3 regions of the Kocuria sp. WN036 genome follow, and region 3 is predicted to be linked to each of the others. Evidence: riboswitches for the same ligand, from Rfam matches in the RefSeq annotation. Region 3 holds a riboswitch; each other region holds the start of a gene.

Region 1 (6,009 bases), on a different contig from region 3:
GTCGGGCAGCAGCGTGTCCTCGTCCGCGATGACCTCGAGCTTGACCCAGTTCGTCTCGAGGGCCTCCCGGCCGAGCTCGGCGGTCAGCAGCGCGTCCCGGGCGGTGTAGCACCCGGCGGTGTTGGGCAGGATCCGGATGTCGTTGCGCTCGAGCAGCGCGAAGAGGGAGTCGCCCTGGCCGGGGGCGTAGCGGCGCAGGGCCACGGTGGTCAGCTCGGTGCCGGAGGCCAGCAGCGCCTGCTCCAGAGTGTGCAGCGAGCTCAGGCCGCCGGTGCCCATGATCAGCCGGGAGCTCAGCTCGATGCCGTCGAGCACGAGGGGGTCGGGGTGCGGGGCGGTCACGTCAGCCTCCCTGGACGGCGGTGATGATCTCGATGGACTGGCCCTCCGCCACGGGGGTCCGCCGCCAGCGGCTGCGGGGCACGACCGCGGCGTCCACGGCCACGGCCACGCCGAGGCGCCCGCCGTCCAGCGGGGCGCCGTCGGGGCCCAGGGGGCGGTCGACGGTCTCGGCGACGAGGTCGACGACGGTCGCCTCCGCCGCCACGCGGTGCGGGCGGCCGTTGAGGGTGATGGCGGTCATCGGGTGCTCCTGCTCCGGGGCCCGGGCCCGGCGGCGGCCGGCGCGGGATCCCCTGGACGGGCCTCGACGGGGCGGTCGAAGCGGTGCGGGTCGGTGGTGGCGAGGTGCTCGGCGTCGGCCGCCGGATCGGCTCCGGTCCCGCCGTCCACCAGCTGCGCGGCGAGCCGGGCAGCCAGCGGGGCGAGCAGGACGCCGTGGCGGAAGTAGCCGGTGGAGACCACGAGCCCCGGCACCGGCGATCCGTCCGGGTCGCGAACCCGGCCGAGGTACGGGATGTCGTCCGGGGTGCCGGGCCGGGCGCGGGCCAGCACCTCGACCAGCTCGAGGTCGGCGACGCCGGGCACGAGCGCCTGGGCGTCGCGCAGCAGCCGGAACACGCCGCCGGCGCTGGGACCGGTCAGGTCGTCCTCGCGGGAGGTCGCCCCGATCACCACGGTCCCGTCGGCGCGGGGCACCAGGTAGACGGGCACCCCGTGCACCAGGCCGCGGACGGTGCGCCCGAGCAGCTCCGGCGCCCCGGCGGGGACCCGGGCGCGCAGGATGTCCCCGTGCACCGGCCGCAGCGGCGGGTGCCAGTCCTCCGGCAGCCCTTCGAGCTCGCCGAGCCCGGCGCCGGGGGCGAGGACCGTCCAGGTCGCGGAGACCATCCCGCCGCCGGCCAGGCGGACGCCGGTCGCCGCGCCCTCGGCGTTGCGGCGCAGCCCCGTGGCGAGGTCGTGGACGAGGCGGGTCGGTCCGCCGTCGCGCGCGGCCGGGAGCCCGGCGGGCTCCGGGAGCTCCGGGAGGTCGGGCAGTTCCGGGGCGACGAGGGCCGCGAGCAGCCCGGCCACGAGGCGGCGCGGGTCCACCTGGTGGTCGTCGGGGATCCGGAACGCCGCGGACAGCCGCGGGCTCAGGGCCGGCTCGAGGGTGCGGGCGGCGCGCAGGGTCAGCGGCTCCACCGTCATGCCGTGGCGCCCCTGCAGCGCGCGGAGATCCGCCAGGGCCTGCCGGTCCGCGGCGTCCACGCCGCAGACGAGGGTCTCGGTGGCCCGGTGGCCCACCGTCCCGCCGGCGGCCTGCTCGACGGCGGCCACGAACCCCGGGTACTCGGCGGCCGAGGCGGTCATGAGGGGGTACAGGGGCTCCTGCTGGTACTGGACCTCGCTCACCGGGGCGAGCATCCCGGCCGCGGCGCGGCTGGCGCCGGAGCCCGGCTCGGGGTCCACCACGACCACCGAGCGGCCGCGGCGGCGCAGCTCACAGGCGGTGGCCAGGCCGATCACCCCGGCGCCGACGACGGCGACGTCGGCGCGGACGTGCTCGGGCCGGTCGACCAGCGGGTGGGGCGCGGTCGTGGGGGCAGGGTGCGCGGCAGTCACAGGGAACGTCCTTTCCTCCGGCGGCATGACCCGCATCAGGTGTGGCGGTCGGCGCTGGACGCCCTCTCAGCCCCCGGTGGGGCTCCCGCAGAACCGCTGACCTATCATCAGCGTGTGACCCACCCTACCCGTGACGCCTCCGCCCCCGCCGAGTCCTCCCTGCGAGAGACCCGGACGGCCCGCCTCCTCGCCGCCCGGCTGTACGTGTGCACGGACGCCCGCCGGGACCGGGGCGACCTCGAGGACTTCCTGCACGCGGTCTGTGCCGGTGGCGCGGACGTCATCCAGCTGCGGGACAAGAGCATCGACGCGGACGAGGAGATCGCCGCGCTGGAGCTGCTGGGCCGGGTCGCCGCCGAGTACGACGCCCTGTTCGCGGTCAACGATCGCGCCGACATCGCCGCGCTCGTGGGCGCCGACGTCTTCCATGTGGGCCAGCACGACCTCAGCCCTGTCCAGGCCCGGCGGCTCCTGGGCCCCGACGTGCTGATCGGGCGCTCCACCCACGACCTCGGACAGGCCACGGCGGCGCTCGAGGACCCGGACGTCGACTACTTCTGCACCGGGCCCGTCTGGGCCACGCCCACCAAGCCGGGGCGCCCGGCCACCGGGCTGGAGTTCGTCCGCGCGGTCGCCGAGCTGACGGAGGCCCGGCTGGACGCGGACCCGGAGGTCCTGCCCGTGCCGTGGTTCGCCATCGGCGGCATCGACGAGCCGCGGCTCCCGCAGGTGCTGGAGGCCGGGGCGCGCGGCGTCGTCGTCGTCCGCGCCGTCACCGAGGCCTCCGATCCCCGCACCGCCGCCGGGCAGCTGCGCGGTCTGCTCCCCGCCTGAGCCCGGGGCGGTCCCCCGCCCGCCTCACCGTCGGCTCCCCGCCGCCGTCCAGCACGTTCTGAGAGCATGGACGCAGGACGACGACGGAGAGGTGGCCCATGGACCCCGAGCTCGACCCCCAGGTGCGGCACGCGGTGGAGCGCCCCGCGGAGACCGCCCGCGGTCCGGAGGACGCGCAGCTGCGCGTCCGGCTGGCCGGTGAGCCCGCCCGCCGCGCCCTCGGAACGCACTGGGAGCAGGGCCTCCCGGAGGACGCCGCCCCGAGCGACGACCGGCTCGCCGCCGCCGTGCTGCTCGCCACCCTCTTCGGCGACACCTTCTGGCTGGAGCGCGCCGCCCGGCTGCCCAGCGACGTGCCGGGGTGCCCGTCCGCGCCGCCGAGCGGGCTGCTGGAGCTGACCCGGGTGCCGGGCGCCCGGGCGGCCCTGGCCGCCGTGCTCGAGCGCCCGCTGCTGACCGGGCTCCTGGAGTGGGGCACCAACCCCCTGCCGGAGCAGCCCCCGCTGGCCGTGGCGCGGGCCGCCCGGGACCTGGGCATCCCCGACGACGGGCGCGTCTACAAGGTGGTGCGCCGCCGCGCCGAGCGCTTCCTGGCGCGGGAGCACGACGGGTCCGAGCCGCTCGAGCAGTTCGTGACCCTGCTGAACGAGGCGGAGCGGGGCCACCGCGAGGACGGGCCCGTGCTCTCGGGCGAGACCCTGCCGCCGGCGGCTCCACCGGCGCCGGGTCCGACCGCGGGGTCCTCCTCCGCAGCCGGCCCGGCCGCCGACGGTGGCATCCGCCCGGCCACGCCCCCGCCCGGCGCCCCTCCGGCGGGCTCGCCCGAGAACCCCCAGTGGGGGGTGAGCCCCGCGAGCCCGGCCCCGCCGCCGCCAGGGCCGCTTCCGGGCCAGTACCCCGGACCCGGGGCACCCGGCCCGGGCGGTCCGGGATACGGCACCCCCGGGTACGGCCCCGGGGACCAGCGGCCCGGAGCACCGGGCGCCAGCACCCATGGCGCCTCCGGGCCGGTGTTCGGGCCCGGCCCCGGCGGGTGGCCGCCGCGCCCGGCCGAACCCGTGGAGGACGACTCCGACAACCTCAAGGCGTGGGGGTTCGTCTTCCTGGGCATCCTGGCGGTGATCGCCGCTCTGATCTTCATCCTCTGAGCCCACCGCACCATCATTTACTTGCACAGGAAAGCTTCTGGGGCTATTCTTGGGGACATATCAACCAGTGCGCCGCCCCTGCCGACGGAGAACCCCGCGATGCCGATCTTTCCCCAGAACCCCGCTCCCCAGAGCCTGACGAAGCGCCCCGCCGAGGACCTGCTGTCCGCGGACACCCGGATGGGCGCGGTGGAGCTGCTGGTCTCCGACCTGGACACGATGGTCGCCTACTACTCGGACGCCGTCACCCTCGACGTGCTCGCCCACGCCGGGGACACCGCGGTCCTGGGCCGGGACGGCCGGACGGTCGTGCGGCTGCGCCAGGTCAAGGAGCTCCCGCCGGCCCGCCGCGGGCAGGCCGGTTTGTTCCACACCGCAGTGGTCTTCGACGACGAGCCGGCCCTGGCCGCAGCGCTCGCGTCCGTGGCGACCGTGGCGCCCCGCTCCTTCACCGGCAGCGCCGACCACCTCTACAGCCAGGCCTTCTACTTCGACGACCCCGAGGGCAACGGGGTGGAGCTCTACACGGACCGTCCCCGCGAGACGTGGCGGCGGGAGCCCACCGGCCTGCTGACGCTGGCCTCCAACCCACTGGACCCGAACGGCTTCCTGCAGGAGCACCTGGCCGAGCAGGGCGGGCGGCCCCCGGCGCCGCCGGCCACCCTGGGACACGTACACCTGCAGGTGGGTGACATCCCGCTGGGCCGGCAGTTCTACGTGGACGTGCTGGGCTTCGAGGTGATGAGCGACATCGGCTCCGCCCTGTTCATCGCCGCCGGCGGCTACCACCACCACATCGCGCTCAACACCTGGCAGAGCGCCGGGGCCGGCCCGCGTGCGGCGTCGCTGGGGCTGGGCCAGGTCAACATCGACCTGCCGGACGCCGACGACGTCGCGGCCCTGGCGTCCCGGCTCGCGGACCACCGGATCCCCACCCGGCACGACGGCGCCGTGCTGCGCTTCGAGGACCCCTGGAACACCCTGATCCAGGTGGGCGTCGCGGCGTAGTCCCGGCCCGGCGCGGCGTCCGCGCCCGCCCGCCGGCGGCGCCGTGCTCGACACCGGCGGGTGCTCACCGGCACCCCGGCCCGCCGGTAGGTTGGGCCTCGTGCCCGGGGCGCCCGGGCACCGAGGGCGTGCGGCGACACGGCGGCCGCCCGGTCCGAGAGCGAGGAGCAGGGCATGGGCGAGAAGGACGACACCACCGGCAAGGACTTCGACGAGGCCGTCAACATGACCGCAAAGCAGCTGTCGACGTGGCTGGACACCGACGAGTCCACCTCGGTGGGCCAGGACGACGGCGGGGAGTCGGTGGGCCACCGCTCCGGGCGCCGGATCGTGGAGATCCTGCAGAAGCCGAAGGGCGAGCGCACCGAGGCCGACCACGAGCACATGCGCAAGGTGGTCGGCTACGTCCACCGCCACCTGGCCCAGCGCCCCGACGGGGACGTGCGCGAGACCCGGTGGCGCTACTCCCTGATGAACTGGGGCCACGACCCCCTGAAGGACTGAGCCAGAGGGCCCGCCCGGCACCGCCGGGCGGGCCCGGCCGCCCCGGCGGGCATCCCGGAAAATATTGCAGTTGTGCAAAACTTGCAGAAGTGCAAAAATATGGGCGTGAATGACGACTCCCCTCCCACCCTGCGCGCCCGCAAGAAGGCAGAGACCTGGTCCGCGATCCACGAGGCGGCCGCCGCCCTCGCGGTGCAGCACGGGGTGGAGGGCACCACGGTGGAGGCCGTGGCCGCGGCGGCCGGCGTCTCCCCGCGGACCTTCTTCAACTACTTCCCCGCCAAGGAGGACGCCGTCCTGGGCATGCGGGCCCCCTCGCTGGACCCCGAGCTGCTGGACGGCTTCTCCCTCGAGCACGACCTGCTGGGCCAGGTCTCGCGCCTGCTGCTGGCCGTCTCCCGCAGCGCCTACGCGGGACGGGACGCCGAGCGGCGCCGGAGGCTGCTGCTGGACCACCCGAGCCTGGGCCGCCGCCGGCACGAGCTGATGCTCGAGGCCGAGGCCCTGGTGCGCCACACCCTCGCGGAGCTGCTGGCCCGGGACCCCGCGTGGTCGGCCGGGATCGGTGAGC
Region 2 (6,009 bases), on a different contig from region 3:
GCGATGCCGGTGGTGACCACGCCGCCCGGGGTGCGGTAGCCGCGCGGGAGGTCCGGCTCGCGCAGCCGCAGCACGATGTGGGAGAGGTTCAGCAGCACGTAGGAGACGGTGGCGCCGAAGACCGCGATGTTGATGAGCAGTCCGCCGTCGCCCGTCACGGCCGCGAGCACGAAGCCCACGGTGCCGGGCACGATGAGGGCGACCCACGGGGTCCGGCGCTTGCCGGTCAGCGAGAGGAACCGGGGCAGGTACCCCGCCCGGGAGAGCGCGAACAGCTGCCGGGAGTAGGCGAACATGATGGAGAAGAAGCTCGCGACCAGCCCGGCCAGGCCCGCGTAGTTGACGATGTTCGCCATCGCGCTGTCCGCCCCGGCGACCGTGCGGATGGCCTCCGGCAGCGGGTTGTCCGAGGTGCTCATCGCCTCCGACCCGGCCGCCCCGGGCACCAGGACCAGCATGAGCGCACCCGAGACCAGCAGGAAGGCCATGGCCACGATGATCCCGCGCGGCATGTCCCGGCGGGGGTCGGCGGTCTCCTCGGCGGCCAGCGGCACGCCCTCGATCGCCAGGAAGAACCAGATCCCGTAGACCAGGGCCGCCATCGCCCCCGCGTAGCCCATGGGCAGGAACGCGCTCGCCCCCGCGGCGTCGTTCGGGACGATGTCGAAGAGGTTGGCGGCGTCGAAGTGCGGCACGAGCGCGACGACGGTCACCCCCAGCGCGAGGACCGCGACCACGGTGATCCCGAACATCAGCTTGAGCGCCTCGCCCACCCCGTACATGTGGATGCCCATGAACACCAGGTAGGTCACGAGGTACACGGGCCAGGAGTTGGTGATCCCGAACAGGCCCAGCGCCTCGATGTAGCCGCCGATGAACGTGGCGATCGCCGCCGGGGCCACGGCGTACTCGATGAGCACGGCCATCCCGGTGGCGAAGCCGCCGAGGGGGCCGAGCGCCCGGCGGGCGAAGCCGTACCCGGCGCCGGCCGTGGGGAGGGTCGAGGAGAGCTCGGCGAGGCCGAAGACCATGCAGGTGTACATGAGGCCCATGAGCACGAAGGCGATGAGCAGCCCACCCCACCCGCCCTCGGAGAGCCCGATGTTCCAGCCGGAGAAGTCCCCGGAGATGACGTAGGCGATGCCCAGGCCCGCGAGCAGAACCCACCCGGCGGCGCCGGAGCGGAGCTGGCGGTGCTGGAAGTACTCGTCGGTGCGGGTGGGCTGTGCTGGGGATTCGGGCATGGGACGATCCCTCCGGGATTCCACAAAGGTCTGAAAACAGACGTTTGGCGCGAGTGGTCACAGTCTGTGGGCTGCCCCGTGCCCCGTCAAGACCCCGCGGGGCGCGGCCGGGCGGCCGCCGGGCCGGGCACGGACCGCGTCGCGGTGGAGCCGGCCCCCCGGATGCCGCAGAATGGTGGGCATGAACCAGACCACGTCCTCAACCACTGACCGCCCCGGCCCCGCCCGCTCCTGGGCCCTCATCGCCATCACGGCGGGCTTCCTCGTCTCCGCCGCCCTGATCATCGCGGTGGGCGTGGTCGCCATGGACCTCACCCACTAGGGCCTCGGCCGGCCGTCCCGGCCGGAGGCAGCGGCGCGCCGTCCGGACCGGGCGGCGCGCCGCTGCTGCTCGTGGCCCCGCCCGGAGCGGTGGGCGGGGCCCCGCCGGAGGCGGTCCCCGGGGACCGTGACACCATGGGCGCACGTCGCACCGCAGGGAGGAGCGCCACCGTGAGCGATCCCGTCCAGCACCCCCGCATCCGGCCCGTGCGCCAGGGCAACGCCTTCGAGGAGGCCGTGGAGCGGATCCTCGACTCGATCCGGCTCGGCCTGTTCCGCCGGGGCGAGCGGCTCCCGCCCGAGCGGGAGACCGCGGCGATGCTCGGCATCTCCCGCGCCACGCTCCGGGAGGCCCTGCACGAGCTCCAGGTCGCCGGGGTCCTGGAGGTGGTCCGGGGCCGGTACGGCGGGACCTTCGTGACCGGTCGCACCGCCCTGCCGGACGAGGCCCTCCCCCCGGTGGACCCCGCGGACGTCGAGGACGTGCTCGTGTTCCGCGCCGTGGTCGAGCCCGCCGCGGCGGAGCTGGCCGCGGCGGCGTCCCTCAGCGCGGCCGCCCGGGAGCACCTGCTCGCGTGCCTGCGGCAGGTCGAGGAGAGCGCCCCGGAGGACTACCGCCCCGCCGACGCACGCTTCCACATCGCGGTGGCCGAGCTGGGCGGCTGTCCCAGCCTGGTCCGCGCCGTCGCGGAGGTGCGCTCGCGGGCCAGCGACCTGCTGGACCGGATCCCCGTGCTTCCGGTCAACCTCGAGCACTCCGACCGTCAGCACCGCGAGCTCACCGACGCCGTCCTGGCCGGCGACGCCCCCGCCGCCCGGGCCGCCTCCCTCGCCCACCTGGAGGGCACGGCCGCGCTGCTGCGCGGTTTCCTCGGCCACGCCGGGCAGTCCGACGACGACGCCCCCGGGGACGACCGCGGCCCGGTGTGACCCGCCGCCGCGAGAAGAACGGGCCGGGCTGCGGGGCCGGTGCTTATACTCGTCCGCAGTGACACGGGGTGCCGGCGCCGCACGACGAGCCGGCTGAGATGACACCCGTCGAACCTGATCCAGTTAGGACTGGCGAAGGGATGTCCTGCCGGGACCGGCCGTGGCCGGCCCGCGTCTCCTCGCCCTGACCCCGGGGAGACCCATGCAGATCGCAGAACAGATCGTCCTCGTCACCGGCGGAGCACGAGGGCTGGGCCGCAGCGTCGTCGAGGCCTTCGCCGCCCAGGGCGCGAGGGTCGTGGTCAACTACCGCGCGTCCCGGACGGCCGCGGAGGAGCTCGTCGACCGGTACGGCCACGAGCGGGCGGTGGCGCTGGCTGCCGACGTCACCGACGCGCAGCAGGTCGCAGACATGCTCCGCGCGGCCCGGGAGCACTTCGGCTCCCCCGTCACCACCGTGGTCAACAACGCGCTGGCGGACTTCTCCTTCAACGGCGACGCCCGCTCCTCCGCGGAGGACATCCGCTGGGAGGAGTTCCACGCCCAGTTCGCCGGCAGCGTCCGCGGGGCGCTCAACACCGTGCAGCAGGCCCTGCCCGGCATGCGGGAACGGGGTTTCGGCCGGGTCGTCAACGTCGGCACCAACCTGTTCCAGAACCCCGTGGTCCCGTACCACGACTACACGGCGGCGAAGGCCGCGCTGCTGTCCCTGACCCGCACCCTCGCCAAGGACCTCGGCGCGCACGACGTCACGGTCAACATGGTCTCCGGAGGTCTGCTGCGCACCACCGACGCGAGCGCCGCCACCCCGGACGAGGTCTTCGACCACATCGCCTCCGCCACGCCCCTGGGCCGGGTCACCACCCCGGCCGAGTTCGCCGACGCCCTGCTGTTCTTCGCCTCGCCGTGGGCGCGCTCGGTCACCGGGCAGAACCTGGTGGTCGACGGCGGGCTGGTCCTCGACTGATGGGGGCCGCCGTGACCGCGCCGCGACAGCTGCACCTCAACGCCTTCCTCTTCGGCGCGGGCCACCACCAGGCGGCCTGGCGGCACCCGGACTCCCCGCTGGAGCGGCTCGGGGACATCGCCCACTGGGAGCGCCTCGCCCGCACCGCCGAGCGCGGCCTCCTCGACGCCGTGTTCTTCGCCGACGGGCACAGCGCCGGTGACGTGGCGGACGGACCCCGGTGGTTCCTCGAACCGCTCACGGCCCTGTCCGCGATGGCGCGGGCCACGGAGCGGATAGGGCTGGTCAGCACGGTCTCGACGACCTTCTGGACGCCGTTCCACGCCGCCCGCCTGCTGGCCTCGCTCGACCACATCAGCCGCGGGCGGGCCGGCTGGAACGTGGTCACCTCCATGTTCGACGCCGAGGCGCGCAACCACGGTCTCCCGGGAATGCCACCGCACGCCCAGCGCTACGCGCGGGCGGCAGAGTTCATCGACGTGACCCGTCGGCTGTGGGACTCGTGGTCCGACGACGCCCTGATCGGCGACCGGCAGGGCCTGCATGCCGATCCCGAGCGGGTGCGCCGGATCGACCACGCCGGCGAGCACTTCCGCGTGGACGGCCCGCTGACCGTGCCGCGCCCGCCCCAGGGGCGTCCGGTCCTGTTCCAGGCGGGCGCCTCCGGGCCGGGCCGGGAGCTGGCCGCCCGGCACGCCGAAGGGGTCTACGCCGTGGCCTACGACCTCGAGAGCGCGCGGGAGTACCGCGCCGATCTGAGGCGGCGCGTCGCCGCGGCCGGACGGGACCCGGAGGGCGTGGCCGTCATGCCGGGCCTGGTCGCCTACGTGGGCTCCACCGAGGAGGAGGCCCGGGCCAAGCAGGCGGAGGTGGACGCCCTGCTGCCCTCGGAGCAGTCCCTGGCCCAGCTGTCCGCGTTCGTCCAGCAGGACTGCAGCGCCTGGGAGCTGGACGCCCCGGTCCCGGAGCTGCCGCCGCTCGAGGGCTTCACCGGGCCGCAGGGCCGGTACGCCACGATCCTGCGGATCGTGGCGGTCGAGCGGCCCACGGTGCGGCAGCTACTGGGCCGGCTGGCCGCCGGGGGCGGGCACTGCACGGTGGTCGGCACCCCGGAGGCCGTCGCGGACCGGATGGAGCGCTGGTTCCGCTCGGGCGCGGCCGACGGCTTCAACCTCATGCCGCCCCGGCTGCCGGACTCCCTCGACGACTTCGTGGACCACGTGGTCCCCGTCCTCCAGCGCCGCGGACTCTTCCGCACCCGGTACACCTCGTCCACGCTGCGCGGGCACCTGGGGCTGCCGCGACCCGGCGGCGCTCAGTGACGTGCTGCGGCGTCTGTTGCGGCGGACGACCCCGGCACCCCGGGACGGTCGGTCAGCACGTCACGGACCGGTCGGCGCAGGCTGTAGGGGAGCTTCGGACCGCGACCCGCCTGTGTCCTGTCCGGCCGGTCAGACGAACAGCGCGGTCACCCGCGTGAGGGTCATCGTCACTCCGTAGGCGAGCGGGACCCCGACGAGGACCCAGCCCAGTGCCAGTCGTGCACGGCTCATGTCATGCCTCCTTCGGGGAGAGCTCGGTGTCGGACGTGCGCGGGGACTCGGTGCCGGCCTCCCCGGAGGCCTCGGCGCCGGACGCCGCGGTCCGGCGCTCGGGCTCGTGGTACTTGGCGTCCACGGGCTTGACCAGGAGGTTGGCGACGAAGCCGACGACCAGCAGGCCGACCATGGTCAGCAGCGCCGGCTGGTACGCCTGCGCTGTGAGCTCCCCGGGGGTGCCCTGGGCGTCGAGGAACGCGTTGACGATGAGGGGCCCGGCGATGCCCGCGGCGGCCCACGCCGTGAGCAGGCGGCCGTGGATGGCCCCCACCTGGAAGGTCCCGAAGAGGTCCCGCAGATAGGCCGGCACCGTGGCGAAGCCGCCGCCGTAGAACGAGATGATGACGAAGGCCAGCAGCACGAACAGCAGCGTGGAGGTTGAGCCAAACAGCGCCAGCACGGTGTAGAGGACCGCCCCGACACCGAGGTAGACCATGTAGATGCGCTTGCGGCCCAGCACGTCCGAGGTGGTGGACCACACGAAGCGCCCGCCCATGTTGCCGATGGACAGCAGGCCCACGAAACCGCCGGCCACGGCGGCCGTCACGAGGGAGGCGCCGTCCGCCTGGCGGAAGAAGTCCTGGATCATGGGGGCTGCCTGCTCGAGGATGCCGATGCCGGCCGTCACGTTGCAGAACAGCACGATCCACACCAGCCAGAACTGCCGGGTGCGGATGGCGTTGCGGGCCGAGACGTGGTTCTTGGTGACGAGGGCCTTCGACTCGACCTTCGAGGGCTCGAACCCCTCGGGCTTCCAGTCCTCCGCCGGAACCTTGATCGTGAACGCGCCGAAGAGCATGTAGGCGAGATAGACGACCGCGAGGGTCAGGAACAGCTTGCCGACGGCGTTCCCGCTCGCCACCCAGCCCTCGGTGCCGGAGTTCGGGTCGTAGAAGTTGAGCAGGGCCGCGGAGAGGGGGCTGGCGATCAGCGCGCCGCCGCCGAAGCC
Region 3 (6,009 bases):
GCGGCGTCGTCGAGCAGCCGGCGGGCCGTGCGGGTGGCCTCCTGGAATCCCTCGTCCGCGTACGTGGCCAGCCAGTCCGCGTAGGGGTGCCCGTCGGTCCCGTCGGCCGCGGCGAGCTCGTTCAGGTGGCGGCCCACGTCCGCGTAGACCCAGTAGCACGGCAGCACGGCGGCCAGGCCCACCGGGTAGGGCTCGGCGGCGGTGGCCGCGAGCAGGAACGTGGTGTAGCGCCGCGTCACCTCGCCGAGGCCGTCCCGGGCACTGCCGGCCCGGGCTCCGCCGTCCCCGGCGTGCCGCAGCCGGGCCCGGTGCAGCTGCGCCTCGGTCTCGGTGCAGGACACGGCGCCGGCGGCGAAGAACAGCCGCTGCTCCTCGTCGGGCGCCCTGGCGGCCAGCAGGGCCAGCGCCCGGCTGTAGCCGTCGAGGTACTGCAGGTCCTGGTCGAGGTAGGCGAGGAAGCGGTCCGGCTCGAGCCGGCCGTCGCCGAGGAGGCGGACGAACTCCAGCTCCTCGATCTCCCGCCGCACGGCCGCGGAGGCCTCCCACAGCTCGTCGGTGAACCGCTCCGGCGCCGTGCCCCAGCTCTCGAGGGCGTCCTGGACGTGGTGGAAGTGGTGGACGGGCCCGCTGCCGTGGCCGACCTCGAGGTCCCCGGCGGCCTCGAGGGCCCCGCGCAGCCAGTTCCGGGCGATCCGCAGGCTCCGGGGCCAGTCCCCGTGCCGGGCCTGGAGGGTGGCCAGGGCCGAGGAGAGGGAGCAGCCGGTGCCGTGGGAGTTCTCGGTGGGCACGCGGGCGCCGTCGAAGGCCACGAGGGGCTCGGGGGCGTCCGGGCCCACGAGCGCGTCGGGCGTCCGGTCCCCCGTGAGGTGCCCGCCCTTGACGAGCACCAGGGTGCCGTGGGCGCGGGCCACGCGGTGGCCCTGCGCGAGGGCCTCGTCCCACGACGACGCCGTGTCCTCCCCGGCGAGCACGGCGAGCTCCTGCAGGTTCGGGGTGATCAGGTCGGCGAGGCCGAGCATCGCGCGCAGGGCGTCCTCGGCCTCGCGCTCCAGCAGGCGGCCCCCGGAGGTCGCGACCATGACGGGGTCCAGGACCACGACCGGCGGCCGGTGGGTCCCGAGCCACCGGGTGACGGCCTCGATGACCGGCACGGACCCGAGCATCCCGATCTTGACGGCGTCGATCTCGACGTCCTCGGCGACCGCGTCCAGCTGTGCCGAGAGGAACTCGACCGGCGGGACGTGGATGTCGCGCACGCCCACGGTGTTCTGGACGACGACGGCGGTGACGGCGCTCATCCCGTAGCCGCCCATCGCGGCGATCGACTTGAGGTCCGCGTGCTGGCCGGCGCCGCCCGTGGGGTCGGTGCCGGCGATGGCCAGGACGCGGGGCACGCGGGCGGTCACGGGGCCACCTCCCCGGCGGGCACGGCGGTGAAGGCCCGCAGGTAGCGAGCGGCCGCGGCGGCGGGGTCCGGGTCGGCGCAGATCCCGGAGACCACGGCCAGCCCCGCGGCGCCGGCGGCGCGCAGGCCGGGGGCGTCCTCGACCCGCACCCCGCCGATGGCCAGGCAGGGCAGGGCCGTGCGGGCCGCGGCGCGGGCGAAGCCCTCGACGCCCAGCGGCTCGGGGTGGTCGGGCTTGGTGCGGGTCGCCCGCACCGCCCCGACGCCCAGGTAGTCGACCGTCCCGGCCGGCAGCGCGGCGGCAGCATCGAGCTCCTCCGCCGTGGCGGCGCTGAGGCCGAGCACGGCGTGCGGGCCGCAGATCTCCCGGGCGAGCGCCACGGGCAGGTCCGACTGGCCCACGTGCACGCCGGCCACGGGGGCGCCGGCCGCGCGGGCGGCGAGGTACACGTCGGCGCGGTCGTCCACGAGCACGGGCACCTCCCGGCCCACGCGCTCGGCGACGGCCGTCAGCAGGGCGACGAGCTCGCGGACCGGGGCGTCCTTCTCCCGCACCTGGACCATGGTGGCTCCGCCGCGCACGGCGGCGGCCACGACGTCCGGGACCGCCCGGGGAGCGCTCAGGGCGGTGTCCGTCACCAGGTGCAGGGACAGGGCCGCGGGGTCGAGGCTCGGGCTCACCGGGCGACCTCCTCGCGCACGAGCTCCGCCCGGGCGGCGATCCCCTCCGGGGTGACGGCGTGCAGCCGGTCCAGCAGCGCCACGGCGAAGGAGCCGGGCCCGGCGGAGTCGGCGGCCGCGTCCTCGGCCGCGAGGGTGTACACCGTGGTGGCGGCCACCGCCGCGGCGGCCGGGTCCGTGCGCACGGCGGTGAACGCCGCCATGAGGGCACCCAGGGCGCACCCGCCGCCGGTGATGCGGGTCAGCAGGGGCGTGCCGTGCGGCACCCGGACCACCGTGCCGTCCGGGGAGCGCACGAGGTCCACGGGCCCGGACACGGCCACCGCCGAGCCGGCCCGCTCGGCGAGCGCAGCGGCGGCGTCCCGGGCCGCGTCGACGCCGTGGGTCGCGTCCGTGCCGCGGCCGCCGGCGCCGCCGGCGAGGGCGATGACCTCGGAGGCGTTGCCGCGCACGATCGCCGGCTCGAACCCGAGCAGGTCGCGGGCCAGCGCCGTGCGCACGGGCAGGGCACCCACCGCCACCGGGTCCAGGACCCAGGCCCGGCCCGCGCGGCGCCGGGCCCCGACGGCCTCATAGGCGGCGCCGCGCTGCTCGGCGGTGGGCGTGCCGGTGTTGACGAGGAGGCCGTCGGCGAGCTCCGCGAAGACCCCGCCCTCGCCCTGGATGTCGGTCATCGCCGGGGACGCGCCCACGGCGAGCAGCACGTTGGCGGTGAAGTTGGTGACCACGGCGTTGGTGATGCACTGCACCAGCGGCGCCGCGGCGCGCAGGTCCGCCAGGGCCGCGGCGGCGTCCTCGGCGAGCGCGGGGTCCGGCGGCAGCGGCCTCCCGGGTCCTGGTGTGCGGTCGGACGGGGGTACGGCATCGCGCATCTGCGACATCCCTTCGCTAGTACTGGCTAGATCAGGTTCGACGGGTGTGTTCTCAGCCGCTCGTGCGGCACCCCGTGTCTGGTGTCCTGCCAGTCTAGTCGTCGTGCGGGAGCCGGCACGGACCCCGCACGGGATCAGAACATGCCGTTGGCGTGCGCCATCCGCTCGGGCACCGGCTGCGAGACGCCCCAGTGCTCCACGATCCGGCCGTCGTCGAGGCGCCAGAGGTCGTAGCAGGCGACCGTTCCGGTGGATCCCCCGTCGCTGTTCCCTCCGGGAACGGCCTCCGCGACGGTCAGCACGAAGTTCCCCTCGCCGACCACGCGGCGCAGCCGCTGGTACGCGGGCTGCGGGCCGTCCGGCGTGCCGCCGGTGTGCTCGATGCAGCCCCGGGGGCTCAGGTGGTCCTGGACGGCGTGGCGGTCGCCCCCGACGAGGGCGGCCTCGACCCACTCGGCGGCGATGCGCTTGTTGCCCTGCGTCCGCTCGTGGTCCGTGACCGCGACGGGACCGTCGAGCTGGGGGCGGGCGCCGTCGGGGCCCGTGCGCAGGGCCTCGAAGACGTCCCAGTGCTCGGCGATCCGTCCGTCCTCCACCCGGAAGACGTCGAAGCCGACCAGCGGCTCCGGACCGAGCCCTTCGTACACCGAGTGGACGGCCACCGTCCCGTGGTCGTCGAGCATCCGGACCATGTCCACGCGGAAGTCCTCGGGCATGCTCTGCACGAACTGCCTGAGACCCTCGCGCCCGTCCGGCGCGAGCGGCGAGTGCTGGACGAAGTCCTCCGTGTAGTGACGGTCCACGGCCGACGGATCCCGGTGGACGAACAGTTCCGTGCCGGTGGTGCGGATGGTGTCTGCACTGGTCATGGCGATGCTCCCTGGAGCGGGCGGCCGCTCTCCCGGCGGACGGGACGGCGGCCCCGGGTGTGCTGTGGTGCGCACCACGGTACGCCGCCGCACGGAGGGCGGGCAGGCCGGGACGGTCCGTGACGGTCCGCGACGACGGAGGACCCCGACCGTGCCGGTCGGGGTCCTCCGTGGTGCTGCTCGGCGGGGCGGGTCAGCCCCGGTCGGCGGGCCGGCCGCTGGTGAGGTCCTCGGCCTTGACGCCGACGCCGACGACGGTCGGCGCCCGGCGGGAGGACTCCTCCGGGGCGCGCTGGGCGACGGTCTTCGCCTCGTGCCGGGCGCCCTCCGCGGCGGCCGCCCGGCCGGCGGTCACCTCGGCCTCGCCGGGCCGCGCCGCCGGGGCCGAGGCCCGCCGGGAGCGCCGCCGGGGCCGCACGGGCTCGACGTCCGCCTGCTCCGCGGCGACCGCCGCGGCGGGAGCGGGCGCCTGCCGCTCCGTGCGCTCCTGTGCCGTGCTCTCCTGGGCCGTGCTCTCCTGGGCCGTGCTCTCCTGGGCCGGGGCCTCCGCCGCGGCGGTGGCCCCCTCCGCGGCGTCATCCGCACCGGTGACCGCCTCGGCGGCGGCCTCCGGGGCGGCGGAGCCGGCGTCCGGTCCCCGCTGCCCGAAGACCTCCGCGAGGGAGTCCAGGCTCAGCGGCCGGGCCTCGGCGGGCTCGACGACCACGGCGTGGCCCTGCGGCAGCTCGATGACCTCGCCGTTGATGGTCAGGCGCGAGCCCTGCTCGCCCGGCGCCCCCTCGGCGGGGAGCTGCTCCGGGGCGGCGGGGGCGGTGTCCTCCCCCTCCTCCGGCTGCTGCTCGGCGGCGGTGTCCCCGCCCTGGCCACGTCCGCGGCTGCGCTTGCCGCGGCGCTTCTTCCGGGAGCGCCCCGAGCCCTCGGGCCGGGACTCCGCCGGCTGGGCGGCCTCCTCGGCGCGCTCCGGCTCGTCCGCGGCCGCCTCCTCGTGGTGGGTGGCGGCGGCGATCGTCGCGAACGCCGTCCGCGCGGCCTCGGCCTTGGCCTTCTCCGCGGGATCGGCCTCGGCGGAGCGCTGCTCCGTCCGGGCGGGCTGCTGCTCGCTGCGGCCCCCGCGGCCGCGCTTGCGCTCCGTGCGGTTCGGCCGCTGGTCGCGGGACTCGCTCGTGACGCCGCCGGAGCGGCCCTCGAGCGGCTGGTCGTGGACCACCACGCCGCGGCCGGCGCAGTGCTCGCACGGCTCGGAGAACACCTCCAGCAGGCCGGTGCCCATGCGCTTGCGGGTCATCTGCACGAGGCCCAGCGAGGTCACCTCCGCCACCTGGTGCTTGGTGCGGTCCCGGCCCAGGCACTCCACCAGCCGGCGCAGCACGAGGTCCCGGTTGGACTCCAGGACCATGTCGATGAAGTCGATCACGATGATCCCGCCGATGTCCCGCAGCCGCAGCTGCCGGACGATCTCCTCGGCCGCCTCCAGGTTGTTCTTGGTGACGGTCTCCTCGAGGTTGCCCCCGGAGCCGGTGAACTTGCCGGTGTTCACGTCGACCACCGTCATCGCCTCGGTGCGGTCGATGACGAGCGAGCCGCCCGAGGGCAGGAAGACCTTGCGCTCGAGTGCCTTCTGGATCTGTTCCTCCACGCGGTAGTTCACGAACAGGTCCTCGTCCTCGTCCCACTTCTTGAGCCGGTCGAGCAGGTCCGGTGCGACGTAGGTCACGTACGCCTCGATGTTGTCCCACGCCTCGTCGCCCTGGACGACCATGGTGGTGAAGTCCTCGTTGAAGACGTCGCGCACCGTCTTGATCGTGAGGTCCGGCTCCGCGTAGAGCATCTCGGGCGCGAGCGTCCTGGTCGACCCGGCCCGCTCCTGGATCTGCTCCCACTGGGCTCGCAGCCGGTTGATGTCGTGGGTGAGCTCCTGCTCGGAGGCCCCCTCGGCGGCGGTGCGCACGATGACGCCCGCCCCGTCCGGCAGACGGTCCTTGAGGATCTTCTTCAGCCGGGCGCGCTCCACGTCGGGCAGCTTCCGGGAGATCCCGGTCATCGACCCGCCCGGGACGTAGACCAGGTACCGGCCGGGCAGGGAGATCTGGCTCGTGAGCCGGGCGCCCTTGTGCCCCACCGGGTCCTTGGTGACCTGCACCAGGACCGAGTCCCCGGACTTCAGCGCGACCTCGATCCGGCG

Evidence for each region. A riboswitch is a leader RNA that binds a small molecule or an ion and turns the genes downstream of it on or off. The one in region 3 is predicted to bind thiamine pyrophosphate.
Region 1: another riboswitch for thiamine pyrophosphate. It lies ahead of CK505_RS07945 (FAD-dependent oxidoreductase); the one in region 3 lies ahead of thiM (hydroxyethylthiazole kinase).
Region 2: another riboswitch for thiamine pyrophosphate. It lies ahead of CK505_RS00945 (3-oxoacyl-ACP reductase); the one in region 3 lies ahead of thiM (hydroxyethylthiazole kinase).

The regions. Positions count from the first base shown of each region.
Region 1 is NZ_NSKF01000009.1:112,480-118,488, reverse strand. It holds gene CK505_RS07955 (thiazole synthase) at 1-342, opposite strand, end outside; gene thiS (sulfur carrier protein ThiS) at 344-583, opposite strand; gene CK505_RS07945 (FAD-dependent oxidoreductase) at 580-1,944, opposite strand; TPP riboswitch at 1,940-2,043, opposite strand; gene thiE (thiamine phosphate synthase) at 2,149-2,778, shown strand; gene CK505_RS07935 (hypothetical protein) at 2,877-3,926, shown strand; gene CK505_RS07930 (VOC family protein) at 4,026-4,934, shown strand; gene CK505_RS07925 (DUF3140 domain-containing protein) at 5,109-5,438, shown strand; gene CK505_RS18670 (TetR family transcriptional regulator) at 5,544-6,009, shown strand, end outside.
Region 2 is NZ_NSKF01000001.1:199,185-205,193, forward strand. It holds gene eat (ethanolamine permease) at 1-1,244, opposite strand, end outside; gene CK505_RS18335 (hypothetical protein) at 1,426-1,566, shown strand; gene CK505_RS00940 (FadR/GntR family transcriptional regulator) at 1,737-2,495, shown strand; TPP riboswitch at 2,550-2,653, shown strand; gene CK505_RS00945 (3-oxoacyl-ACP reductase) at 2,698-3,462, shown strand; gene CK505_RS00950 (LLM class flavin-dependent oxidoreductase) at 3,462-4,784, shown strand; gene CK505_RS00955 (OFA family MFS transporter) at 5,017-6,009, opposite strand, start outside.
Region 3 is NZ_NSKF01000006.1:61,469-67,477, forward strand. It holds gene CK505_RS05795 (bifunctional hydroxymethylpyrimidine kinase/phosphomethylpyrimidine kinase) at 1-1,406, opposite strand, end outside; gene thiE (thiamine phosphate synthase) at 1,403-2,086, opposite strand; gene thiM (hydroxyethylthiazole kinase) at 2,083-2,958, opposite strand; TPP riboswitch at 2,950-3,043, opposite strand; gene CK505_RS05810 (nuclear transport factor 2 family protein) at 3,093-3,827, opposite strand; gene CK505_RS05815 (Rne/Rng family ribonuclease) at 4,021-6,009, opposite strand, start outside.